DNA from 4 places in the Sorangium sp. So ce119 genome. Region 1 is predicted to be linked to each of the others. Evidence: predicted binding sites of a transcription regulator. Region 1 holds the regulator's gene; each other region holds the start of a gene.
What was found. The regulator HrcA, encoded in region 1, represses chaperone genes, less so after heat shock. The targets are predictions, from matches to a motif close to GNTAGCACTCNCCNNNGGNGAGTGCTANC.
Positions count from the first base shown of each region.

Region 1 (2,198 bases):
GGCCGCGCCGCGGGTCGCCGGCTTCCCTACGCCCTCGCCGCACACCGGCGCGCCGCGCCTGCCGACGAAGTCGCGCTCGACGTCGAGCCACTCCTCCGCGAACGCGTCGCCGACGCGCCGCTTGATGAACCGGTAGGCGTCGATGGCGAGCCCGCCGGGGTGCCTCGTCGCCAGCTTGCCCTCGGGCCACATCGCCGACGGAGGCCGCCACGCCGAGTACATCAGCACCTCGGTGACGTCGTGCACGCGCAGGATCCGGCTGAAGTCCGAGAGCGCGAGCGCGAGGCGGCAGTCGAAGACGTCGTTCGGGTTGTCCGCGCGCCGGTGGGCCGGCTCCGCCGTCCGGTACAGGACGCCGCCGACCCCCTGCGTGAGCCGCACCGGCGCGAGCACGCCCGGCGCGCGCCGCACCGGCTCGAACGCGATCTTCCGCCGCGCGAGCGCCTCCCGGCACTGCTCCGCGCTCATCGCCGCGTAGCGCGCCGACGGGTGCCTGGCCCAGTCCTGATGGAACTTCACCTTCGGCTTGCCCTGCGCGGTCGGCAGCGTCGTGAGCGGGCCGAGCGCGAGGGCGAGCGCGCAGGCGGTGGCGGCGTGGCGTGCGGACGGCATCGTTGTGCTGGGGTGGCGTCGCCGCGCGTCGCGCTCCCGGGGAGCCCAGGTTCACCGGGCGAACCTCGGGCGACCAGGAATCACCGGAACCGCGGGAACCGCGGCCTCCGGCGCGGCGGCCGCGCCCATCCTACCGCGCTATTTGACCGGGCCGCGCGATCGCCTCAAAATAGACCCCATGCGCATTCGTGGGCCCAGCGCCCGCCCGCGCGTCTTGACGTTTGGGAGCGAAGGCCCGGTCCGCATGGCTTCCCGGTCCGGGCAGTCCCTGGTCCAGGTAGCCGCCGCGGCGCGCGCACGCGCCGCACGCAGTTGACATGGGAGATCTCTCCAATCGCGCTCGAAAGATCCTCTTCGCCGCGGTCACCGAGTTCATCGCGACCGGCGACCCCGTGGGCAGCAGGACGCTCGCGCGGAAGTACGGGCTCGATCTCTCGGCCGCCTCGATCCGCAACGTGCTCGCGGATCTCGAGGAGGCCGGCTACCTCCACCAGCCGCACACCTCCGCGGGGCGCATCCCGACCGATCGCGCGCTCCGGTTGTTCATCGACGCGCTCGTCGAGCTCCGGTCGCTCTCCCCCGAGCAGCAGGCCGAGCTCACCGCCCGGTTCACCGAGATCTACACGGTGGCGAGCGACCCGCTCCGCGAGACGGGGCGCTACCTCTCGGAGCTGTCGGGCGCCGCGGCGGTCGTCGCGGCGCCGCGGGCGGAGATCCGCGCCCTCGCCCAGCTTCGCTTCATCCCGACGAAGCCCGGGCAGATCCTCGCCGTGCTCGTCTTCGCCGACGGCTCGGTCGAGAACCGCTTCATCTCGGTCGGCGAGGCGATCAACGAGGGGGAGCTCACCCGGATCCACAACCTGCTCGCCGACGTCATCGAGGGGCGCACGCTGGGCGAGATCCGGGATCTCTTCGCCCGCCGCCTCGCGGACGAGCGCCTCCAGATCGACGCGCTGAGGCGCCGCGCCTTCGAGCTCGGCAGCAAGGCGACGGCCGACGTGACGCGGCGGAGCGAGGTCGTCATCGAGGGGCAGAACCGCCTCATCGATCTGCCGGAGTACGCCGACGTCGACCGGCTCAGGAAGCTGATGAAGGCGCTCGAGGAGCGCGAGGAGCTCGTCGATCTGCTCGACCGGACCCTCGCCGCGGGCGCGGGCGAGGTCACCGTCTTCGTCGGCAGCGAGGCGGGCGATCTGGGCGGAGGTCAGCTCAGCCTCGTCGCCGCGCCGTACATGGAGAACGGGCGCGTGGCCGGGACCGTGGGCGTGCTCGGCCCGACGCGGATGGACTACGCGAAGGTGATGCCGCTCGTCGACGCGACCGCCGCGGCGATGAGCGAGGCGCGCGGCAAGGTCAAGTAGCGCCCTTCTGCCGCGGCTGGCGGAGCCGCTCGAGCACCTCGTCGAAGTCGGCGGGCGGCGGCGCCTGGAACCGCATCGGCCGGTCGTCGGACGGGTGGCTGAAGCCGAGCTCGGCCGCGTGGAGCATCAACCGCGGGGCCGGGATCCTCGGCCCGCGGTGGTCGCGCACGTAGACCGTCTCGCCGACGAGCGGGTGCCCGGCCTCCGCGAGGTGGATGCGGATCT
Region 1 is NZ_CP150310.1:14,217-16,414, forward strand. It holds gene WME76_RS00045 (extensin family protein) at 1-612, opposite strand, end outside; gene hrcA (heat-inducible transcriptional repressor HrcA) at 930-1,973, shown strand; gene WME76_RS00055 (RluA family pseudouridine synthase) at 1,966-2,198, opposite strand, start outside.

Region 2 (2,198 bases), 5.1 Mb from region 1:
GAGGACGCCCGCGCGACGGCGCAAGGCCGTATCGGGACGGTCGTGGTCGGATTCGACGGGGCCCTGGCTGACACCCTCCTGCTGCCGAGGATCGTGCAGACGTTCCGCGCGCGTCATCCGCGCGTCGAGGTACGCCTTCGGCCGCTGCCGAGCGAGGAGCAGGTCGCCGCGCTGCGCGATGGCAAGATCTCGGTCGGGTACGGCTACCATTCGCCGGAAGACAACCCGCTCTTCCGCTTCCGCGTGCTGTATCGCGAGCGCGTCGGCGTCGTGATGTCGAAGAGCCATCGCCTCGCTGCACGGCGCACGCTGAGGGTCGCGGACCTGAAGCAGGAGCGCTTTCTCTGGCCTCCGCGCAAGGAGGGCCCGCGCCTCCACGACGACATCATCGCCGCCTTCCGGGCGCATGATCTCACGCTCGAGCTCGCCCACGAGGAGGCCAGCAGCGATGTGATCTTCATGCTGGTGGCGAGCGGCGAAGGTCTCAGCTTGTGTCCCGAGAGCGCCGCGTCGACGCTCCTTGCCGGAGTGGTGTTCAAGCGGGTTCGGGACCTCAACGTCGTCATCCTTGGCCGCTCGGTGTGGCGCGCCATGGACGACAAGGACCCGCTCGTGCGGTCGCTCCTCGATATCACGAATTCGGTGCATGGATCCTCACGATAGGCGTGCGCCAGGCGGGACTGCTCACGCTCGACTTCTTCACGTCGCCCGTCCAGCCCAACCCCTCCTGGCTGGGGACCCTGAAGGTGCTGATCTCGATCCCGTCCGCCGGCATCCATGACCAGTTCGTCGGGACGACCAACCTGAGCCCCGCCAACAAGAAGGCGTTCGCGCCCGTCACGTTCACGCTCGCGGCGCCGACCGTGACCGCGCTGAACGCGTCGCCGAGCGACGTGTCGCTGACGATCGAGCTCAACGTGAACGCAGGCTCGGGGCCCTACTTCGTGGACAACGTCCGGTTCACGAACTGACCGCAGGCGCCGCGGCACTCCCGCGCTCGGTTCCCCGACGCGTGCTCGCGGCGCGGCGCCCTGGCAGCACCCCCTTTGCGCCCCTCGCGCGCGCCCGGGCGACGTCATGCGTCTTAGAGATGGACAACCCGAGGCCCCCGGGTATATTGCGACGTTCTTGCTAGCACTCACATCTCGCGAGTGCCAGACCCCAAGCCAACGCGAGCATCCGCCGGACAGCAGAGGCGCGCCCGGAGCTGTTCCCAGGGAGACCGGGGAGCAGGGGCCGAGCGCGCCGCCGCGCACGCACGGGATGAAGCGACGTCAGGTCGTGACCGGTGAGTCACGCCCGGAGAGAACCAGAATGAAAATCCGACCGCTCCAGGACCGTGTGATCGTTCGTCGCGTGCAGGAGGAGGAGAAGACCAAGGGAGGTCTCTTCATCCCGGACAGCGCGAAGGAGAAGCCGACGGAGGCCATCGTGCTCGCCGTGGGCAACGGGAAGACCCTCGAGGACGGCACCGTCCGCAAGCTCGACGTGAAGGAGGGCGACCGCGTCCTCTTCGGCAAGTACACGGGGAACGAGGTCAAGATCGACGGCGAGCAGGCCCTCATCCTCCGTGAAGAAGACATCCTCGGCGTTATCGAGAGCTGATTCGGGCAAGACCGTTTCCAGGAGATTCGCACCATGGCAGCCAAAGAAATCATCTACAACGAGTCGGCCCGAAGCATGATCCTCGCGGGCGTCAACGCCCTCGCGGACGCGGTGAAGGTCACCCTCGGCCCCAAGGGCCGGAACGTCGTCATCGAGCGGAGCTTCGGCTCCCCCACGATCACCAAGGACGGCGTGACCGTCGCCAAGGAGATCGAGCTGGAGAATCGCTTCGAGAACATGGGCGCCCAGATGGTGCGCGAAGTGGCCTCGAAGACCAGCGACATCGCCGGTGACGGCACGACGACCGCGACCGTGCTCGCCCAGGCGATCTACCGCGAGGGCTCGAAGCTCGTCGCCGCGGGCCACAACCCGATGGAGATCAAGCGCGGCATCGACAAGGCCGTCGAGGCCGTCGTGGCGCACCTCAAGGGCGCCTCCAAGTCGACCCAGGACGCGAAGGAGATCGCGCAGGTCGGCACCATCAGCGCGAACGGCGACCTCACCATCGGCAAGCTCCTCGCGGACGCGATGGAGAAGGTCGGCAAGGAGGGCGTGATCACGGTCGAGGAGGCGAAGAGCCTCGAGACGACGCT
Region 2 is NZ_CP150310.1:6,610,801-6,612,998, reverse strand. It holds gene WME76_RS24940 (LysR family transcriptional regulator) at 1-663, shown strand, start outside; gene WME76_RS24935 (hypothetical protein) at 666-971, shown strand; gene groES (co-chaperone GroES) at 1,315-1,605, shown strand; gene groL (chaperonin GroEL) at 1,639-2,198, shown strand, end outside.
Region 2: groES (co-chaperone GroES) is a predicted target of HrcA. The motif match lies at 1,131-1,159, and genes of this name have one in related genera.

Region 3 (2,198 bases), 4.2 Mb from region 1:
GCATAGCGGCGGCATGGTGGTAGGCGGTCGAGCCGACCCCGACCACGTAGCCGCGGTCGACTCCCTTGAGCTCGATATGGCCGCCGAAGAAGCCGACCGCGTAGAGCACGCCGTCGCCGAGGTTGCGCAGCCGCCGGAAACGCTCGGCCCCGGAGGCCTCCAGGGCGTCGCGCAGCAGAAAGGTCAGGGGCTGGTTGAAGGCAGACTCGGCGTGCTCGTCCGGGTGAGCGAAAGCACAGAGCAGACCGACGAGGTAGCTCGACGCCGCCTCGGTCGCGGCGACGTTCCGAACTCGGAGCGCCTCGTCCACAACCTCCTGGAAATAGCGGGTCATGCTCGGGGACACAGAGATCGCTTGGCTCACGGGGGCACCTCACTTGCGCGGGTGCCCTGGATACCGACGTAACCCGGGCCACCGCGCGCTCAGGTCAACCAGACACGTCCTGTCAGCCTCCATCGGGCCGGAGACCGTGAGGGCGTCGCGTTGCTGTGCTGCCGCATTTCCGCCCTCATACGGTCACTTTAGCCGACGGACCCCGCCGAGCCCAGCTACACGCCCCGCACTTCTCTTGCAATCTCCGGGACTTACAGCCACCCCAGCGCCTGGCTGCTAACGCGCGAAGCGCCGGGCGGAGCCGCGCTTGACACCCTCCAGGGGGTGGCTATCTTCCGCGCCGCCCGCTAGCACTCGTCGGAAGCGAGTGCTAGCAAAGTGCCCAGGCTGCAAACGTATGGGATCTCGCGGCCGCTCGTTCAGGCCGCCGGGGTCCTGCCGTCTCGTGGGACGCGGCGCTCGTCCCCGGAGGATTCGCAAACATGAAGATTCGACCGCTCCAGGACCGCGTGATCGTTCAGCGCGTGAAGGAAGAAGAGAAGACCAAGGGGGGTCTCTACATCCCTGACACGGCCAAGGAGAAGCCGATCGAGGGCACGGTCATCGCCGTCGGCAACGGCAAGGTCGGCGAGGACGGTACCGTGCGGAAGCTCGACGTCAAGGAGGGCGATCGCGTCCTCTTCGGCAAGTACTCGGGCACCGAGGTCAAGATCGACGGCGAGGAGCACCTCATCCTCCGCGAGGACGACATCCTCGGCGTGATCGAGAAGTGACGCGGGCGACAGCAGGAACTTAGGAGAGACACCATGGCAGCCAAGGAAATCATCTACAACGAGTCCGCCCGCAGCATGATCCTCGCGGGCGTCAACGCCCTCGCCGACGCGGTGAAGGTCACGCTCGGCCCGAAGGGTCGCAACGTCGTCATCGAGAAGAGCTTCGGCTCCCCGACGGTCACCAAGGACGGCGTGACCGTCGCCAAGGAGATCGAGCTCGAGAACCGCTTCGAGAACATGGGCGCCCAGATGGTCCGCGAGGTCGCCTCGAAGACGAGCGACATCGCCGGCGACGGGACGACCACCGCGACCGTGCTCGCGCAGGCGATCTACCGCGAGGGCTCCAAGCTCGTCGCGGCGGGCCACAACCCGATGGAGATCAAGCGCGGCATCGACAAGGCGGTCGAGGCGATCGTGGGGCACCTCCACAGCTCGGCCAAGCAGACCAAGGACGCGAAGGAGATCGCGCAGGTCGGCACGATCAGCGCGAACGGCGACGAGACGATCGGCAAGCTCCTCGCCGACGCGATGGAGAAGGTCGGCAAGGAGGGCGTGATCACGGTCGAGGAGGCGAAGAGCGCCGACACGACGCTCGACGTGGTCGAGGGCATGCAGTTCGACCGCGGCTACCTCTCGCCGTACTTCGTGACCGATCCCGAGGCGATGAAGGCGAACCTCGAGGACTGCTACATCCTCATCTCGGAGAAGAAGATCTCCAACATGAAGGACCTGCTCCCGGTGCTCGAGGCGATCGCCAAGAGCCAGAAGCAGCTCCTCATCATCGCCGAGGACGTCGAGGGCGAGGCGCTCGCGACGCTCGTCGTGAACAAGCTCCGCGGCACGCTGCACTGCGCGGCCGTGAAGGCGCCGGGCTTCGGCGATCGCCGCAAGGAGATGCTGAAGGACATCGCGACCCTGACGGACGGCCAGGTGATCGCGGAGGAGCTCGGCCTCAAGCTCGAGAACGTCACGATCAGCGATCTCGGCCGCGCCAAGACGGTGATCATCGACAAGGACAACACCACGATCGTCGGCGGCCAGGGCAAGAAGGACAAGATCAAGGCCCGGCAGCAGGAGATCCGCGCGCAGAT
Region 3 is NZ_CP150310.1:7,533,983-7,536,180, forward strand. It holds gene WME76_RS28345 (hypothetical protein) at 1-364, opposite strand, end outside; gene groES (co-chaperone GroES) at 817-1,107, shown strand; gene groL (chaperonin GroEL) at 1,141-2,198, shown strand, end outside.
Region 3: groES (co-chaperone GroES) is a predicted target of HrcA. The motif match lies at 681-709, and genes of this name have one in related genera.

Region 4 (2,198 bases), 2.6 Mb from region 1:
GAGCGCCTCACCCTCGATGTCCTCGGAGAGGATGAGCAGCTCGCGCCCCTGCTTCACGACCTGCTCGAGCAGCGGCAGGAGGTCGGCCATCGCCGAGATCTTCTTCTCGTGGACGAGGATGAGCGGGTTCGTGAGCACCGCCGTCATCTTCTCGGCGTCGGTCACGAAGTAGGGCGAGAGGTAGCCGCGGTCGAACTGCATGCCGTCGACGGTCTCGAGCTCCGTCGTCATGCGCTTGTTCTCCTCGACCGTGATCACGCCCTCCTTGCCGACCTTCTCCATGGCGTCGGCGAGGATCTGGCCGATCTCCTTGTCGCCGTTGGCGCTGACCGTGGCGACCTGGGCGATCTGGTCCTTGTCCTTGGTGGGCTTGGCGGCCTGCTGCACCGCCTCGATGACCTTCGCGACCGCCGCGTCGATGCCGCGCTTCAGGTCCATCGGGTTGTGGCCGGCCTCGACGAGCTTGAGGCCCTCGCCGAAGAGCGCCTGCGCCAGCACCGTCGCCGTCGTCGTGCCGTCGCCCGCCTTGTCGCTCGTCTTCGAGGCGACCTCGCGCACCATCTGGGCGCCCATGTTCTCGAGCTTGCCGGCGAGCTCGACCTCCTTCGCCACCGTGACGCCGTCCTTCGTGACGACCGGCGCGCCCCAGCTCTTCTCGATGACGACGTTCCGGCCCTTGGGCCCGAGGGTCACCTTGACCGCATCGGCGAGCGTGTTCACGCCCTTCAGGATCGCGGCGCGGGCGCCGCGGCTATAAACGATCTGCTTCGCAGCCATCTCTCAATCCCCTCGCGGCCGCGCGGCCGCATCTGCAACGCTTGCGTTCGGTTGCCTGATCCGGATCACGTCGCGGCGGAGGCGGACTCCGTGACGGCGAGCACGTCGTCCTCGCGGAGGAGCACGTGCTCCTCGCCGTCGAGCTTCACCTCGGTGCCGCTGTACTTGCCGAACAGCACCTTGTCGCCGACCTTCACCTCGAGCGGGCGGACCTTGCCGTCCTTCAGGACCTTGCCGTTGCCCACGGCGACGACGCGCCCCTCGATCGGCTTCTCCTTCGCGGCGTCGGGGATGATGATGCCCCCCTTGGTCTTCGTCTCGCTCTCGACACGCTTGACGACAATCCGATCCTGCAGCGGCCTGATTCTCATGGTGGCTCCTCGTCCTCGGCTGGTTGACTGACCATCGGCCTCGCCGTAGGTCCCGCTCGCCCCCACCGCCGGGGCCTTCCGCCCACACGACGAGAGCTAAGTGCCCGGGATCACAGTTGCTTGGCACTCTCCTAGGCCGGTGGCTAAAACCGCGCCGAAAGTAAATCAGGCTCCCGGCGCGTCAAGGGCGCTCGGCAGACAGTCGCGACTTTTCGGCCGGCGCTGCGCCTCGAAAACAAAAACGGCAATTTCTGGAGGAACCGGGAAGCCGAAACTGAGGGCGCAACGTCGGTGGTGAAGCGGGCGGTGGCCAGGGGGGGCACCGTCGGGGTGGACGGACCCGGCGCCCGAGGGGCCGGCGCGCGCCAGGGTGGATCCGGCGGGGTGACGCTCGGCGGAAAAGGCGCGAAATGCAGCGGATTTTCGGCGCCGAGGAGCTTTCTTCGCCGGGCTCGATTTTCATCGCTTGACATACCGGGCAGCCCGAGTAGATTCCGCGGCCCGTGGCGCTGATGCAGAGCGCTCACCCCTTGGGGGATCGTCTAACGGCAGGACGCAAGATTCTGGCTCTTGCTATCAAGGTTCGAATCCTTGTCCCCCAGCCAGGCCGATCAGCTCTGCTGTAGGCCATCTCGACAGAACAAGGTCCCATCGTCTAGCGGTTAGGACATCGGCCTCTCACGCCGGTAACGCGGGTTCGATTCCCGCTGGGATCGCCACTCTGGCTTTTCTTTCCCTGCCAGCCCTCGCGCTGTCGCCGTTCGAACGTTCCGAACGACGCCGCCGGTCTGGCCTCCTCGGCACAGCAGCGCACCGTGTCGCCCCTTCGCGCCGGTAGCGACGCTGCCTGATCCGTTCGGGAGACTGCCGCCTGCGGCGCGATGAGCGCCCAGGGCGGCGCTGCGCGTCGCGCCTCTTCCTGATGAAGTACGGCTTCGTCGAGGAACACACGAGGCAGCCGGAACCACCGAACTCGTTGGGGTAGCAAGGGACGGCGCGCCGCTCGAGGTGCGGTACCCTCGACGCATGGCGGCGCAGGACGGGGACGAG
Region 4 is NZ_CP150310.1:2,643,110-2,645,307, reverse strand. It holds gene groL (chaperonin GroEL) at 1-777, opposite strand, end outside; gene groES (co-chaperone GroES) at 843-1,148, opposite strand; tRNA gene WME76_RS10160 (tRNA-Gln) at 1,680-1,753, shown strand; tRNA gene WME76_RS10155 (tRNA-Glu) at 1,793-1,867, shown strand; gene WME76_RS10150 (NUDIX hydrolase) at 2,175-2,198, shown strand, end outside.
Region 4: groES (co-chaperone GroES) is a predicted target of HrcA. The motif match lies at 1,268-1,296, and genes of this name have one in related genera.